2 regions of the Lysinibacillus sp. HST-98 genome follow, and region 2 is predicted to be linked to the other one. Evidence: riboswitches for the same ligand, from Rfam matches in the RefSeq annotation. Region 2 holds a riboswitch; the other holds the start of a gene.

Region 1 (8,107 bases), on a different contig from region 2:
AAAAGTACGAGAAGGAAACCGATAATGGTTAATGGAATTCCAGATTTCAAGAAATCCTTTGTTGTAAAGGAGCCTGTACCATAGGCAAGCATGTTTTGTGGTGCACTAATTGGTAATAGGAAGCCAAAGCTTATGACGAATTGTTGCACAATAACAAAACCAACTTGATCAACATTAGCCGTTAATGTGGAGGCTAAAACGATAAACACAGGTATAAGTGCTGAGGCTAAGCTAGTTGCGCTTGCAAAGCCTAAATGAATCAAAATGTTAAATAAAGTTACGAGTGCGATGGTTGCTAGTAAAGGCATAGTATCTAGCCCGAGTGAACCAAAAACTTTATCTGATAACCATGCAGCACCTTGCGTATTTAGTAAAATGGTTCCTAACATAATGCCTACCGCAAAGACGATAATTGTTCCCCATGGAATATGAGGCTCAACTTCCTTCCACGAATACACACCGATTTTAGGCATTAATAGAATCGCGATAGCAATAATTGTGACTGTTGTCGTATCAAATGGATGTAGTTTTCCTTCAGTTGCCCAGAAAAATAGTAAAACTACGGATGTAATGATTAAACGAATTTCAGGAGCCTTTAATGGGCCAAGCTCTGCAAGCTGTTTTTTGATGACCTCTTTACCACCTTCGATATTGCTAGTCTCAGGTTTAATTAAAGCAATCATAATGAAAAATAAAAAGATCGACATAATAATTGAGAAGGGGGCGGCATAAAGTAGCCAAGCACCCCATGAAATATCCACATTAAATTGCTCTTGGATAAAGTTTAAAGCCACCATATTTTGAGCTGCTGCAGTTTTAATACCAATATTCCAAATGGAAACGGCTTGTACCGAAGTAATAACTAATAAGGCAGCAAGCCGACTATCACGTGGTAAACCAAATGCTGCCACCATTCCAAGCAAAATCGGTACTACTGCGCCAGCTCGTGCTGTAGCAGAAGGTACAAAAAATGCGAGGACGATAGAGACTAAAATAGCGCCAAATACGATAGCTTTTGTTTTCGTTCCTACCAGTGAAAGAATCCAAAGTGCAAGTCGTTTATGTAGATTAGTAATTTGCATTGCTGCGGCTAGAAAAAGAGCTGCTGCTACTAAAGCAACGGCAGAATTACTAAAGCCACTTAAAGATAATTTTAATGCGCTAGCTGTTCCTAGCTCTGTAGTTGGATTATCCATTGACGGAGCGAGTCCTAGTAAAACAGTTACTAGTGCAATGATCATGGCCGAGCTCACAGGATATGAAACGGCCTCTGTAACCCAAAGGATGACTGCAAAAGCTAAAATGGCTAAAGCTCGTTGCCCAGCTATAGGTAAATCACCATTGTTAGGTAAAAAGGTAATAATGATTAGTAACGCGAATGCCAAGCCAATCCATAGTGGCTTTAAATTAAGTTTTGTAGCTGCTTGCTTTGGGGAAGACATATTTTCTCATCCTTTCTGCAATAAAAATGACGATTATTATCCATAACATCGGCCTGTATAATGTTTTATTAAGATAAGAATATGTTGATTTTATTGTAGAAAAAAATCGATGTGAAAATTGTGTTTTTTACAGCAATATGAGTAGATAAAGAGAAAATACATGGTCACAAAGAATACAAAAATATCCATGAAATATTATTTCTTTTTCTTAAAGGCAGAAGTTACTTTAGGCTCTGTGCCATTGACTAATCGTTTAATATTTTCAAGGTGCAGGATGATGGCTATGCCAAAAAGAAGAAGAGCTATAATGGTTGGGCCAATGCCAGGAATCCATAAATAAGTTGCTGTACAAAACACGAGATAAAATTCTAGAACACCAACAATTAAATAATTTGTTGCAAAGGATAAAATAACAAATAAAATAAGTGCAAATAAACCAATCTTCCAATCAACAGCAAGTAAAATACCAATAATGGAGGCAGTTCCTTTCCCGCCATTGAAGCCCATGTAGAAGGGGAAATTATGACCTAAAATAACCCCAGCAGCCATAATATAAGTAAGCAGCCAAATTTGTTCTTCTGTTAAATGAATGGCGTCAGCTAGATAAAAATGCGCACCTATAATAGCCACAACACCTTTGACTATATCGATGAGGGCTACTAAAACGCCATATTTCCAGCCAAGGGAAAGAGTAGCATTAGAGGCACCAGCATTACCGTGGCCTGCCTTTTTTAAATCAACCCCCGATAAAAATTGAGCCACTTTAGAGCCGTGAATACAGCCTATTAAATAGCCAATCATAAGAAAAATGATCACGGCCTTTACCATAAAAATACTCCTCTCAAAATTTTTTAAAATAGTGTATGCGTTCATATTACGTATAAGAGCAGACAGAAGTTTCGGAAAAAATAAAATTTACATGTTGACAGAAAAAAACTCTATGTTTATACTGTGTAACAACGATGGAAATTGAATCTCATACTCTTATCAAGAGCGGCGGAGGGATAGGCCCTATGATGCCCGGCAACCAGTAAGCAATGAGCTTACTAAGGTGCTAATTCCTACAGATTCTTACTTGGATCTGGCAGATAAGGGGAGGAAAACTTGCAACCGCAACCCTCTTCTTAGCTGAAGAGGGTTTTTGTTTTCTACAGAAAAATCCTCCTCATCTCCGGTACCATCGTAAAAAAATAACCATTTGGAGGTACACAATGACAAATTTTAAACCAGAAACATTGCTGTTGCATGGTGGTCAAGAGCCAGACCCAGTGACGGGTTCTCGCACAGTTCCAGTCTATCGCTCAACTGCTTTCGTATTTAAAGATACTGCTCATGCGCAACGTCTTTTTGCCTTAGAGGAAGCAGGGAACATTTACACACGAATTACCAATCCAACAGTTGATGTGTTTGAAAAACGTGTGGCTTTATTGGAAGGTGGAACAGCAGCAGTAGCACTTTCATCTGGTGCAGCAGCTATCGCATTTTCCATTTTAAATCTAGCTGGAGCGGGTGATGAGATAGTAGCAGCTAGTTCTTTATATGGTGGTACGTATAATTTATTTGCTAACACATTACCAAACTATGGTATTAAAACAATTTTTGTAGATGAAACAAACCCAGAGAATTTCAAAGCAGCGATTACTGATAAAACAAAAGCGGTCTTTGCAGAGGTTTATGGTAATCCAAGTTTAAAGGTTTTAGATATTGAAGCAGTAGCTAAAATTGCACATGATAATGGTCTACCATTAATTATTGACAGCACGTTCGCTTCTCCTTATGGTTCTACACCTATTGAATACGGCGCAGATGTTGTAGTTCATTCTGCAACTAAATGGATAGGAGGTCATGGTACAACTTTAGGGGGCGTTGTTGTAGACGCTGGTAAGTTTGATTGGACTAGCGGTCGATTCCCTGGTTTTACTGAACCAGATGCCTCTTACCATGGGCTACGTTATGGAATTGATACAGCTTCTGCAGCCTTTGCTACAAAGCTACGTGTACAATTATTACGTGATTTTGGTCCAACATTAAGTGCTGATGCTGCCTTTAATTTATTGCAAGGGTTAGAAACGCTTCATCTGCGTATCCCTAAACACAATGAAAATGCATTGGCAGTGGCTGAGTATTTACAAAACCACCCATCTGTGGAGTATGTAAATTATAATGGCCTAGAAGATTTTCCGACACATGAGTTAGCAAAAAAATATTTAAGAAATGGCTTCGGTTCAGTGCTTACATTTGGCATCAAGGGTGGACGAGAAGCTGGGCGAAAGCTTATTGATAGCGTGAAATTATTTTCACATGTAGCAAATGTAGGTGATGCAAAGTCATTAATTATTCATCCAGCTTCCACTACTCATCAGCAACTATCAGCAGAAGAATTAGTTCAAGCTGGTGTAACCGAGTCGCTCATTCGCTTATCCATCGGTTTAGAGGCAGTAGAGGATATTATTGCTGATTTAGATCAAGCCATTACACAGGCTACAACAACTGAACAAACAGTAGAAGCTTAAAGTTTAAAGCAAATGGTAAAATGTTGTGACGTTAACGTATTTTCTCATTCGATTAGCCTCATTTGGTAATGCGTTAAACGTTGCTACATCAATCTATTACTGCACCCATTAATTATCAGAACCTTATAAAAAATAATACCAAGTAATTTTATATGTATTATTGACTTTGTTAAATCCACGTTATATACTAAGAAATAAGTTAACAGTACAAAAATTTTTAAAAAAAGGTAAATGTTTTCATAAGTGCTCCCCCACTTTTGAATATATAGAAGAGTAGTTGCCTAGCCAGTGACTACTCTTCCCAAAAACTGATGATAAAGGAGTGTTTAAAATGGGTAACATCTATAGTGCGCAAAACATTGTATCCTATCTAATATATGAGCTAAATGAAGGGCATGTATTTGTCAACAATAAATCCATTCAACACCTTCTTACATCAGTCGAAAGAAAATGGCAGGAAGTATTTGGTCATACAGCATTTCAAGAACGTGTTTTTACTGAAGAAGACTTTACTGTTAAGGAAGTATTTGAGGCATATGAACAGTATGGTGTGAGCCATATCTCACTTCCTGCGACAGAGTTTTACTTGAAGTATGGTACATTTCAATTAGTGGAACGTACGTATGCAATACCAAATTTTACAGAAGAAGAGATTAGTCTTGTTCAACAAGCTTTAGCACAATACCGTTATCAATTGCTTTCAAAAGCAAGTTAAAACCCCCTCATATTTTTAAGCTCATTCTCTGCTGCTACAGGGAATGAGTTTTTTCTTTAAAGGGATTGTAATGAGTGTCTGAGCATACATATATATAATAGAAGAAAGACATTCATATATTGAAATGTAAATAGTCAATATTTGTTCAAATCTTATAGATTGATTAATAAAACGTATAATAAAGGGAATGAAACCGATTTCTTTTGCACATCTAGAGAAAACAAATGTCCTTCCTAGAAAGATTTTTCTTGTGCAAAGTGTGTATTTGCGTTACAATTTTCTTTAAGTTAAATTTTGAATTATTTGAATTTGTATGTGTACTAACACATATATAAATAGCGAAACTCATACAAAGAGAGTTGTTGGCTAAAGACTGCGGTGGGTGTCAAATTGTCATGACACAACCCCATGGAGAGTTAGCTTTAATGAAACTGCGGAATGTAAGTTGGAGGGAATAATAAGAATGGCAACTATAAAGGCAGCGATTTTAGGATTTGGAACGGTAGGTCAGGGGATTTACCATATTTTAAATGAAAAACGAGAAGAGCTAAAAAATAAATTAGGTATTGAATTAGAGTTAGCGAAGATTTTAGTGACAGATGCTAGTCGTGAACGTGTACCAGGCACAGCAAATTTGATGACAACAAGTATGGATGAAGTCTTAGCAGAGCCAGGTATGCAGGTAGTGTTTGAAGCAATTGTGAACGAAGAACCTGCATACAGTTATTTAAAGCGAGCGGTGGAACATAAGTGTCATGTTATTACTGCCAATAAAGTGATGTTTGCCAAACGAGGTTTGGAGTTGCAGGATCTTGCAAAAGCAAATGGCGTTTTTGTAGGCTATGAGGCTACTACTGCTGGTGGCGTACCTGTTATAAAAACAATGAAGAATATCTTACTTGTAAATGATGTAAGTCGTATACAAGGTGTCTTAAATGGCACATGTAATTATATTTTAACAAAAATGCGTGCACAGGGCTGGTCGTTCGAAACAGCTTTAAAAGAGGCACAAGGCTTAGGTTATGCCGAAGCAGATCCATATAATGATATATCTGGGCAGGATGCATTTAAAAAATTAATGATATTAAGTGCCTTAGCTTTTGGTGAGCAGCCTGACTGGTCAGATGTAGAGGTAATTGGGATCGATAGTATCTCTGCTGAACAAGTTCATGAAGCATGTGAAAAGGGTCTACGTTACCGTCATGTAGCTGAAGTGGAAAAACTAGCTGATGGTAAGATTATTGCAAAAGTAGGTCCTCAACTAGTTGATAAAGAGCATCCACTTTATCCAGTCGATGATGTGTTCAATGCGGTGGCATTAGAGACTAACTATATTGGTACACTAACATTAATCGGTCCTGGAGCAGGGATGTATCCAACAGCGAGTGTCATGGTAGAAGATTATGCTGAAATCATTGGGAAAAGAGCAGGATTTGTTGTGACAATCTAATAAAAGCTTTAAAAAAGGCCCGCCATTCAACAATGTTCAATTGTATGAATGGTGGGCTTTTAGTCTTCATCTTTGACGTCTATGTCCTCTGGAATAGGAGTAGCACGCCAAATTTCAATTTCCTCTTTTATACGTTCCAATTGTTTAAAATAAGTGCTGAATTGTCCACTATTGATTAAAATTTGTTGGCCATCGTAAACAGAACGGATGCGTCCTTCGTAAATTAGACGCATTACTTGATCCTCAGGCATACCAAGATCTATAGCTGTCTCTTCAATTGATTTGTACATACGATTCGCTCCTTTTACTGCTTTTATTATAACGTCCATTCATGAGAAAACATACTATTGGAATTAAAAGAAAAGTAAAAATGATAATTGTTTGATTTTGGATAAATATGTATGATTAGTATGGATAAAGATGTGAAGCGGGGATGAGTTGATAAATGCTAAATTCATTGTTTGTATTACTAGCAGCTATTCTATGGGGAATGACAGGTACTGCCCAAACATATTTGGATCAAGGGGTATCTCCAACAGCAGTGGCCATGGTTCGTTCTGCAATTGGTGGCAGTTTATTATTAGTTATTACGATTATAATGAGGAAAATTAACTTTTTAAGGTGGTCATGGAAATGGACAATTTTAGCTGCGGCTAGTATTGCGCTTTTCCAAGGTCTTTTCTTCTCATCCATTCGCCTAACAGGTATAGCCATTGGAACTGTTGCTACTATTGGTAGTGCACCAGTGTTTTCTGGTGTTTTAGAGTGGCTAGTATGGAAAACACGTCCCACAGCGGTATGGGGACTTGCTACATTGATGGCCATTATCGGATGTCTTTTATTGTTTATGAATAATGGAGAGGATTCTGTTCACGTTGGCGGTTTCATATTAGCGCTTTGTGCAGGTTTATCCTTTGCATTTTACACAAACATAAGTAAAAAATTAATGGCACAAGAAGAGGCATTACCCGCAGTTGCTATGACATTCTCCATTTGCGCTTTGTTTTTACTGCCGTTTTCTTTACAAGGTGGATTTTCCTGGTTAGTAAATGTGCACAACTTATGGACAATGTTATTTATGGGGATTATGTGTACAAGCGTAGCGTATTTCCTGTTTTTAAGTGGACTACAAAAAATTAGTTCATCCTCAGCTGTAACACTTTCATTAGCAGAACCCTTGACTGCTGCAATTCTTGGTGTGTTTTTAGTTGGAGAACACTTAAGTGTAGTTTCCTGGCTTGGAGTAGCGATGCTTTTAGGTGGCATTGTTGTTTTAACATTGGGTGGGAGAAAAAAGCTAAAACCTTAAGAAATTCTTCATTTTTATAATAGCTGGTTTTTAAGATTTAGAAGATACACTTATATTTGAGAGCGAGGTGTATATCATGACGAAATTAACAGTTCTTGTTACAGATGACGATCAAGATATTCGTGATGGTATTGAAATCTATTTAAAAAATGAAGGCTATCATGTCATTAAAGCAGCAGATGGCTTAGACGCATTAAAAAAGCTAGAGAACAATGAAGTACATTTAATAATTTTAGATATCATGATGCCAAATATGGATGGAATTACAGCAACCTTTAAAATTAGGGAAGAGCGCAATATCCCCATTATCATGCTAAGTGCAAAGGCGGAGGATGGCGATAAGATTCATGGATTATCGGTAGGAGCAGATGATTATGTGACAAAGCCATTCCATCCATTAGAGCTATTGGCACGTGTAAAATCACAGCTGCGCCGTTATGTGCAGCTAGGAACTTATAGTGAGGGAGCTACAAAAGTGGAAATAGACGGACTAGTTCTTGATGAAGAGGCAAAAGAAGTTGTACTAGAAGGAGAACCAGTTCGACTAACCCCGATAGAATATAAAATTACAGAACTATTAATGAAAAATGCAGGGCGTGTGTTTTCGATTCGTGAAATTTATGAACGTGTTTGGAATGAGGAAGCTTATAATGCTGAAAATATTGTAGCTGTTCACAT
Region 2 (8,107 bases):
TTGACAGGAGGTAAAACAGGCATAGGTTCTCCCATATTATTTGCTGTCTCTCCACTAGTCATGTATAGACCTAAGACATAGCTATATTTCTTATAGATATCAGGTAAACGTTCCCCCATTAATTTAACTGGGTAAGGAGATCCCATTACATCCGATTGTGCTTTACGAATATGATCGTTATGAGCCCATACAATAAACTTTTCTGTTGGGTACACCTCTTCAGCTAACCAAAGTAAGTTCTCCATCATCGCTTGATCTCGCCATTCCATAGTTTGCAAAAATGATTCTATATTATTTTGTTCAATGTCGATATTGGACTGAATTGTTAACTCTATATATTTGTCTGCTAGTCGAATACGATCTGCTAGAGTGCGATCCATTAGTTTTACAATATGAGGCTCTTTTGGATAAGCTGCCTGTAGCTCTTTTTCTTTGATTTGTATTTGTGATTTTACCTGTTTATACACATCAATTATAGTAGCTTTTACTTTTTGATAGCCCTTCAAATCTTTTCCAGAGCTCCATTCAGCAAGTTGCTTCTCAGCTTCATTGAATTGCTGAGCCAACTTGGGGTTTTGCAGCCAATCTCCGTTCGTAAATGCTCCTTGCTGTTGAATATCGAAGCCAGTAAGTACAAGAGGTTGCTCGGTTGCTTGCGTCGATTTTGCATAGTCAAACAGAGGCAACGTTTCTTTTGTCCACCAAACGCCGAAAATGGCATCCTTCATCGTTTGTAGAGCTGCTTGTTTATCAATTTGTCCTTGAGCATTCATCACATTACCCATACCACTTTCAAAGGCAAGGACATTATAGCCCATATCTTGATGTAAAAATTGTATTAAACGTGTTTTCGCTAGATTGAATTGCGCCACTCCATGAGAGCTTTCCCCTAAAAAGACAATACGTTTATCATGTAATAAAGGTTTTAGCATCTCTAAATCGTCAAATTTGTTAGCGGGAATTTTTTGTCCGTTAAACGTTTCAGGCTGGATGGATGACAGGCTGTATGCATGGTCATTCGCCCATTTTTTCCAATCAAGTAATGCTTCATTAGAAGTCCTAGCTTGTTTGACGGCAGAATCGTTTTTAATAATCTCCTCATTTACAGGGACAGCAGCAGAGACATTTACTACTCCACTTACTGTCATTAAACTTGCCAGTGCAAAACTTAATAAAACCTTATGCTTCCTAGCTTTCCTCATTAATTATCAGCCCTTCACTTTATATTGATACTAATTATAGAAAGGCAAGTTTAAAGTTTAGGAAGAATTTGTTTAAAATTAGTTTAAATTTAGTATGTAAAAAAGAAAAACACCTCCATTTGATGGAGATGTTGGATGTTATTTATAGTGATACGTACTTGCTCTTACATGGTTACGTTGAATTTGGTTAAACCATGCACGATCCTTTTCTTCTTGTTTTAATGTCCCAACAATGGAGGAAGAGCAGCTCACGCAAATTTTAGCTTGCGTAATCTGTCCACATCGTTCGCATGGCGCCCCTAAATTAGGAAAAATGGAGTTCTTTAATTTTCCTCCTTTTACCCATTTGTAAAGCAGCTCAGATGATACGCCTGTTAGAGCGACAACTTCTTCGTTTGTTAGGTAGCGATTATTTTTTCTTAATAAAAAATGATGTAGCTCTGAAAATATATCCTCTTCTCTCACATCAATTTTCTTTTGAAATAGCAACATAATTAGTCATCTCCTCGTCCCATTAATTAATGATTTCATTAATTGTTATGGGTTGTTCGTCATATTTATAATTTTCCCAACGATTGCGTGCAAGCTTGCGATATTTTGGCGAAACATTTCGATCAGCGATTAAGCGTGAAAATCCTTTTTTTGCTTCAGGAATATCACCAAGTCGAAGGCTTAATTCAGCATGTAAAAACTGAATTCTCTCTCCACCTTCTTGATTAGAGGCAAAGGATTTACTATAAAAGTCTCTAGCTGCAAAAAGATAACGCTTTTCGGATTCTTCGTCCTTTTTTAATCGATAGAGCCAAGCAATTTTTAAAGCGAAATTCGCCATTAAAAGAGATTCTTCCATTGACGCACGGGATACTAAATAGGCGAGCTTAAAACTGATAATGGCATTATCAATTGTACGTTCCTGACAGATATCCATAGGTTTCTGGAGCTCTTTAATGTATAGTTCATCAATGAGTAGCATGAAAGGTCCATATGTTCGTGTCATAGATTTATGGTAGGCATAGCCACAATGTGGACATACAGCAACTTCATATAGCAAAGGGTTTAGACCATCGTAAACAGGCATGAAATCCGTTTGTTCTTCGATAATTTTATATCGATTAGGGCGAACTTTATATGTTGTAAACTGCTTTTTGCAAAATTTACAATCAACACTACTTTCATAGTAGTAAATGTTAAATGCCATAAGAATCAACTCCTTTGCGTGTTCTAAATTTTTATTTCTTTTGTTCTATTTATACGTAAGATTTTATCGTTCAATGTATTTAAGTTATTATCTTTTATTTTAACAATTTTGTGTTCTTTGGTATACTCCTTTAGAATTATTAAAATAAAAATATTCAAGGAATTTTTAGTTAAATATTATTATAAATACGCTTGTAATAGTTTTTATCGGTGGTGTAAATGGAAGTTGTATAGTTTACTTAAATTTTGTCAAAATACTTTCACATATTTCAAGCGATAAAAATTATAAATTTAATTTTATTGGTTCTAAATAACTATAATGGAGATACTCAAAATGAAGTGTAATATCGTGTTTTTTGATGTAGACGGCACATTGATTAATTACGAGGATGGCTGTGTGGAAGAAAGTACAAAACAAGCTATTCAGCTATTGCAAGAAAAGGGAATCCATCTTGTAGCTGCTACTGGAAGACCCTTATCTATGTGCTATGAGTTAAAAGCGCTGGGGATTGAAACCTTTATTACAGCAAATGGAGCCTATGTAAAACATAAGGAACTTGTCATACATAAAACTCCGATTGCCAAAGAAATTGTCCACAATGTACAGGCTTTTGCACAGACACAGCAGCATAGCCTAACATTTTTTACAGAGCAGCTATCCATGAATAGCATACAAAGTCCAGTAGCTTTAAGAGCGATGCAAGAAACTTTATCTTTACGGGATTTTCCACTTATAAATGAAAGAATTGTAGATGAAGAGGTTTTTCTCATGTGTTTATATGCGGATGAGCTGGCAGAAAAAAGATATACTAGCCAATTTTCGAATATATTTTTACAGCGTTGGCATCCTTATATTGTGAATGTATTACAGCAGGATGTTTCGAAGTCTATAGCTATTAAAGCGGTGCTTGATTATTTTAATATTGACCCTAAGAATGCGATTGCCTTTGGGGATGGGGATAATGATATTGATATGTTGGAGTATGTAGGAGTAGGAATTGCTATGGGAAATGGTAGTAAAGCTCTAAAAAGAGCTGCCAATTTTGTTACAAAGAAATCTACGGATGGCGGTATCAATTTTGCTTTACGTCAGCTTCAAGTCATTTAGAGCGCTGAGGTTACACTATATATAGCAGGTAGATTTTAATAAATTTTAGGTGGGATGATTTATGGCACATCACGTGCAGTCTCTAATTGAACATTACGGATACTTTGGGATTATCGTGATTCTAATTGGAGGTATTGTTGGGGTGCCACTTCCTGATGAGGTGTTTCTAACTTATGTAGGCTATAGTGTTTACCGAGAAAGTCTTGAACACATTCCTGCTTTGGGCAGTGCAATGATTGGTGCGGTTGGAGGCATTACCTTAAGCTACTATATTGGTTATCGTTTTGGCTTACCGTTACTGCAGAAATATGGCCCTAGAATTCATATTACAGAGCAAAAAATTGACTTTACGAAAAAGATGTTTACAAAAATAGGACCTACCCTATTATTAATTGGCTATTTTATTCCAGGAGTACGCCATTTGACAGCATATATTGCGGCTATTAATAATTATCCTTATAGAAAGTTTGCACTTTTTGCCTATATAGGGGCATTTATTTGGACGTTCACATTTATATCATTAGGAGAGATGCTTGGAGAGAAATGGCGATTTGTTGGATACTATTTAACTCATTATAGTATCTATCTTATCCTTTTATTTATTGTAGGGATGCTTATTGCTTACTTTTTATTCAAAAAAAGAAATGGACAAACATAAAAGTCGGTATACGCTATACCGACTTTTATGTTATGGCAAAATAGCAAATGAGCGCACAGGGAAGCCAGATGCTTTTTCTGGCTTAGGTACGATATTGAAGATGATAGCGCCTTTCGCAGGTAGCTTGTCTAAATTAGTCATTAGCTCAATTTGATAGGTGTCCTGGTCAAGCACAAAATATTCGCCATCTAGCTTGCCATTTTTACGAAAATTAGCAGCAGAGTCTGTATCGAATGTTTCATGACCAATTGCGCTTACCTTACGTTTTGTTAGTAAAAACTGTAAAGCTTCTAAACCCCAGCCAGGGATATGGTTATGTCCATCTGCATCCTTATTACTGAAAGCCTCTTTATCTGGCCAGCGCTTACTCCAATCTGTACGTAATGCAACAAATGTTCCTGCTTCAATTTCTCCATGCTTGTCCTCAAAATTAAGAATATCTTCTACACTTAATGTAAAATCATGGTTGCTCGCAGCCTCTTGTGATTTATCAATAACAACAAGGGGGAGAACAAGCTCTTTTAGTTCTAATTCTTCTAAGTAGCGAGTATCTCGCACAAAATGAATGGGTGGGTCGATATGTGTGCCATATTGACCAGGGAACGTGAATTGTTGAGCGAAGAAACCATCCTTATGAGAAAATAATGTTTCAAATTTAGCGTCCTCAAACATAAAAAAATGTGGTGAATTAGGGCCGAAAGTATGTGTTAAGTCAACCCACTGTTTCGATTTTAATAATTCCAATGCTTGCAAAAGTTCATTCGACATCGATTTCCCTGCTTTCTGTAAAAAATAGTGGTAAATAAAAAGGAGTCCCCTAATAGAAGAGGACTCCTGCTTGAAACAACGGTAGTTCTTCTTCTCATCTTCAAGGCTGATCATTTTGCCAATTGGAATTAGCACCATACTGTTAGCTGGTTGCTGAGACTTCATCGGGCCAATCCCTCCGTCTCTCTTGATAAGAAAAGTAATATAAGAATTTTCAGAAATAACAATACAAACACTTTAGCATAGTTTTTTATAGTTTACAAGTTCACTAGGAATTTTCACCAATTCAAATTTAAGGTGACTCCACAACAATCATGATCAATAAGACGTATTCTAAAACTGTCTGGTGTATAGTTTGTTTCAAATTTCACCGTAATGCCTGTTGATGTGATTAATTTTTCAACCTCTGTTTTATTTGAAAGTTGAGCAGCATTCATTAAATCATGTGCGAATTGTTGGGAGCTATCTATTTTATCCGTAAGTAATTGGGCTTGTTGCATCATCGCCTTTATCCGTGATGCTGAAGCTTTTAATTTGTGTGTATCGATAGGTGGAAAAGGATTATTGGTCGGCATTGCTAGATGTTGCGAAAAGGGTCTAGTGGCAAAATGATTAGCGATAGGCGATGTTGGATAATGATAGGGATGCACAAAATACGGATAAGGATTGTAATACAAGGTCATTCCTCCTATCCTATAACTGATACCTTATCTTATGTAGCCAAACGGCTTTCGGTGTTATTAGCAGTGCAATGTTTAGGACAAACATTTAAAAAGGAAGCTAAAGTAAGCTTCCTTTTAGCCAAGTACATTCAAGACATCATCAATTTTTTTACTATGTGATAAAATGCCATAATTCATCCATGTTAAAAAGTCTACTTCATAGACACAGTTGCTTTTAACGGCAGCTAGGTTTTTCCAAGTAGGAGTTTTTAAAATAGCACGTTCCTCATTTTCATAAATGGAATGTTGTTTATCAAAGGTAATAAATAAATGATCAGCATCTAATTGCAACAATTGAGCAAATGTCAGTTGTGCTTTACGTTGATTGTGCGGAATACTCCATACTAGTGAATGTGGCATTAAACCTAAGTCACGATATAAAATGGGGCCCGTATAGCCACATTCAGGGCCCGCGTATAGAGTAATGCCAATGGCTGAAATACGGAGAAATGCCACACTTTGCCTATAAACAGATTTGCTAAGAATTCCTTTTGCTTGTTGTACTTTATCTTCATATTGTAGGATTACGTCTTGCATCAAGGAGGTTTTTCCTGTTAGATCTGCAATTTTAAATAAAGTAGATTGCCAATTCTCTCCAGGGTGTGAGAGATGGCAGACGGGGGCTACCTCATTTAAATGGTGAAAGGATTCCCAACGCTCTACACCAGAATCTAGCATAATTAAAGTCGGCTTATAGTAAAGGAGTCGATCCATTTCTCTATTTTGTACATCGATATCTGGCACTTCCTGTAGACCTAAATAGTCTTGTTTTCCCCATTTTGCATGACTGAATTGAGCAATTGGCGTAATCCCAAGCGCAACAAAGAAATCTTCTAAGAATGGTGCAAATACACGTAGATGGCTGCTTTGATTTCTTCGATATTGTCCTGGAGAGATGCCGACATGTTCTTTAAAACGACGATTGAAATAATACTCATTATTAAATCCGACAGATTGGCTAATTTCAAATACTCGATCATTTGTTGTCATTAATAGTTGCTTAGCTTTTTCAATACGTATGTTATTTAAATAGTGAAGGGGAATTTGTCCCGTAATATCTTTAAAAATGCGCGTATAATTCCACCTTGGTACGTCAGCTAGCTGTGCTAGCTGCTCAACTGTCCACTCCTTTTCAAAATGTTTATGTAAATGGTTAATGGACTGCTCAACAGATTGGCGATCATTTTTTTGCATCTGCTTGGGTATGGTTTGATGTAAGAGCAATAACATCAGCTCTTGAAAGTGCACATGCTGCTCAAAAATCGTGTGTTCATGCTCCGCTAACCGGTTCTGATAGATGACTTCTAGCAGTCTATGACATTGTGAAAAGGGGAGAAGATGTCGTTCGATGATACTTGTAAAATGACTATATGAATTCTGACTATTGCTGAGATTGACAATGTTGAATTGTAATTGATAAAAACAAAGGTGCTCACTTTGAATGTGGATACTAACCGTGTTATTTGGCGGTATCAATATGCACTTTTCTTCACTAAAATGAATGGTGTCATGATCTATTTCTAGTTTTCCACTACCATTCATTACGATGAAAAGTGTATAGAAATCACTACTAATCAATAATTTTTTTGATGATTGAATTGCATAAGAGATATTTTGTAACGTATAAACATGTGTTAAGTTACCCATTGATAATTCACCCCTTTGTGTTGAATTGGCATAACAACACAAAGAAAGCCCTCATTAAGAGCGTTCTTCATATTGTTGAAAAAGATCATATGACTAGTAGAAAAAGCCCGTTTAGCAAGGCAAGGGGTTGATTTCCGCTCCGCCAGCGTCCTTTCCAGGGGGCGTCCGATGAGCCGCTTCACTCACTTACGTTCGCTCCAGGGTCTCATCTGTGACACTAAATCCCCTTGGAGTGACGCTGGCTCCACTCCAATCAACTATGCTGCTAACGTGTCTTTTCTTCTTTCGTACTAGCAGTAGGGAACAAAAAAGTCTATTAAAGAGAGAATAGGCACTTATTTCAATGTGAAGAAGTGATGAGTGACAACACCTATCCATGTTCTCCTTCACAAAAGTGCTATTGATTATTTTGTTTTTTAACACTAAGCCAAAGAAAGCCCTCGTTAAGAGCTTTCTTTTGAAAATTATTTGACGAACCATTTCTCTAGATCATCATACTTTAGCAAATTGGCTGTGATTGCGCCTGATTGCCAATATGTGCGGTCAGCGATATAGACGTGCCCATTTTTTACAGCAGGGAGTGTTTTCCATAGTGTACTATCTAACCATTTAATAGCTTCTTGGTTTTCTTTAGACTCCCATGTACCGTTTGAAGGGAAAAGGATGATATGATCCGCATCTAATTCCGTGATAGCCTCTTCTGATAAGACCTCTTGGGACTCTGCCATATCATGGGCTAATGGATGTGGTGTTAAGCCTGTCTCTGTGTAAATATAGCCAGAGTAGCGATTTTTAATGCCAAATA

The links. Region 2 has a riboswitch for S-adenosylmethionine ahead of JIN86_RS15225 (cyclase family protein). Riboswitches for the same ligand answer to the same signal wherever they lie in the genome.
Region 1: it holds a riboswitch for S-adenosylmethionine, as region 2 does, so the genes downstream of both, JIN86_RS12610 (O-acetylhomoserine aminocarboxypropyltransferase/cysteine synthase family protein) here and JIN86_RS15225 (cyclase family protein) in region 2, are expected to answer to the same signal.

Annotation. Positions count from the first base shown of each region.
Region 1 is NZ_JAENHX010000004.1:376,999-385,105, reverse strand. It holds gene JIN86_RS12620 (DASS family sodium-coupled anion symporter) at 1-1,442, opposite strand, end outside; gene JIN86_RS12615 (glycerol-3-phosphate acyltransferase) at 1,638-2,270, opposite strand; SAM riboswitch class I at 2,424-2,537, shown strand; gene JIN86_RS12610 (O-acetylhomoserine aminocarboxypropyltransferase/cysteine synthase family protein) at 2,654-3,955, shown strand; gene JIN86_RS12605 (hypothetical protein) at 4,287-4,670, shown strand; gene JIN86_RS12600 (homoserine dehydrogenase) at 5,134-6,120, shown strand; gene JIN86_RS12595 (MerR family transcriptional regulator) at 6,180-6,410, opposite strand; gene JIN86_RS12590 (DMT family transporter) at 6,566-7,429, shown strand; gene JIN86_RS12585 (response regulator transcription factor) at 7,506-8,107, shown strand, end outside.
Region 2 is NZ_JAENHX010000006.1:188,227-196,333, reverse strand. It holds gene JIN86_RS15250 (erythromycin esterase family protein) at 1-1,202, opposite strand, end outside; gene JIN86_RS15245 (hypothetical protein) at 1,341-1,694, opposite strand; gene JIN86_RS15240 (DUF2225 domain-containing protein) at 1,717-2,400, opposite strand; gene JIN86_RS15235 (Cof-type HAD-IIB family hydrolase) at 2,734-3,507, shown strand; gene JIN86_RS15230 (DedA family protein) at 3,569-4,165, shown strand; gene JIN86_RS15225 (cyclase family protein) at 4,196-4,933, opposite strand; SAM riboswitch class I at 5,025-5,130, opposite strand; gene JIN86_RS15220 (YuzC family spore coat inner layer protein) at 5,212-5,616, opposite strand; gene JIN86_RS15215 (helix-turn-helix domain-containing protein) at 5,731-7,302, opposite strand; gene JIN86_RS15210 (ABC transporter substrate-binding protein) at 7,767-8,107, opposite strand, start outside.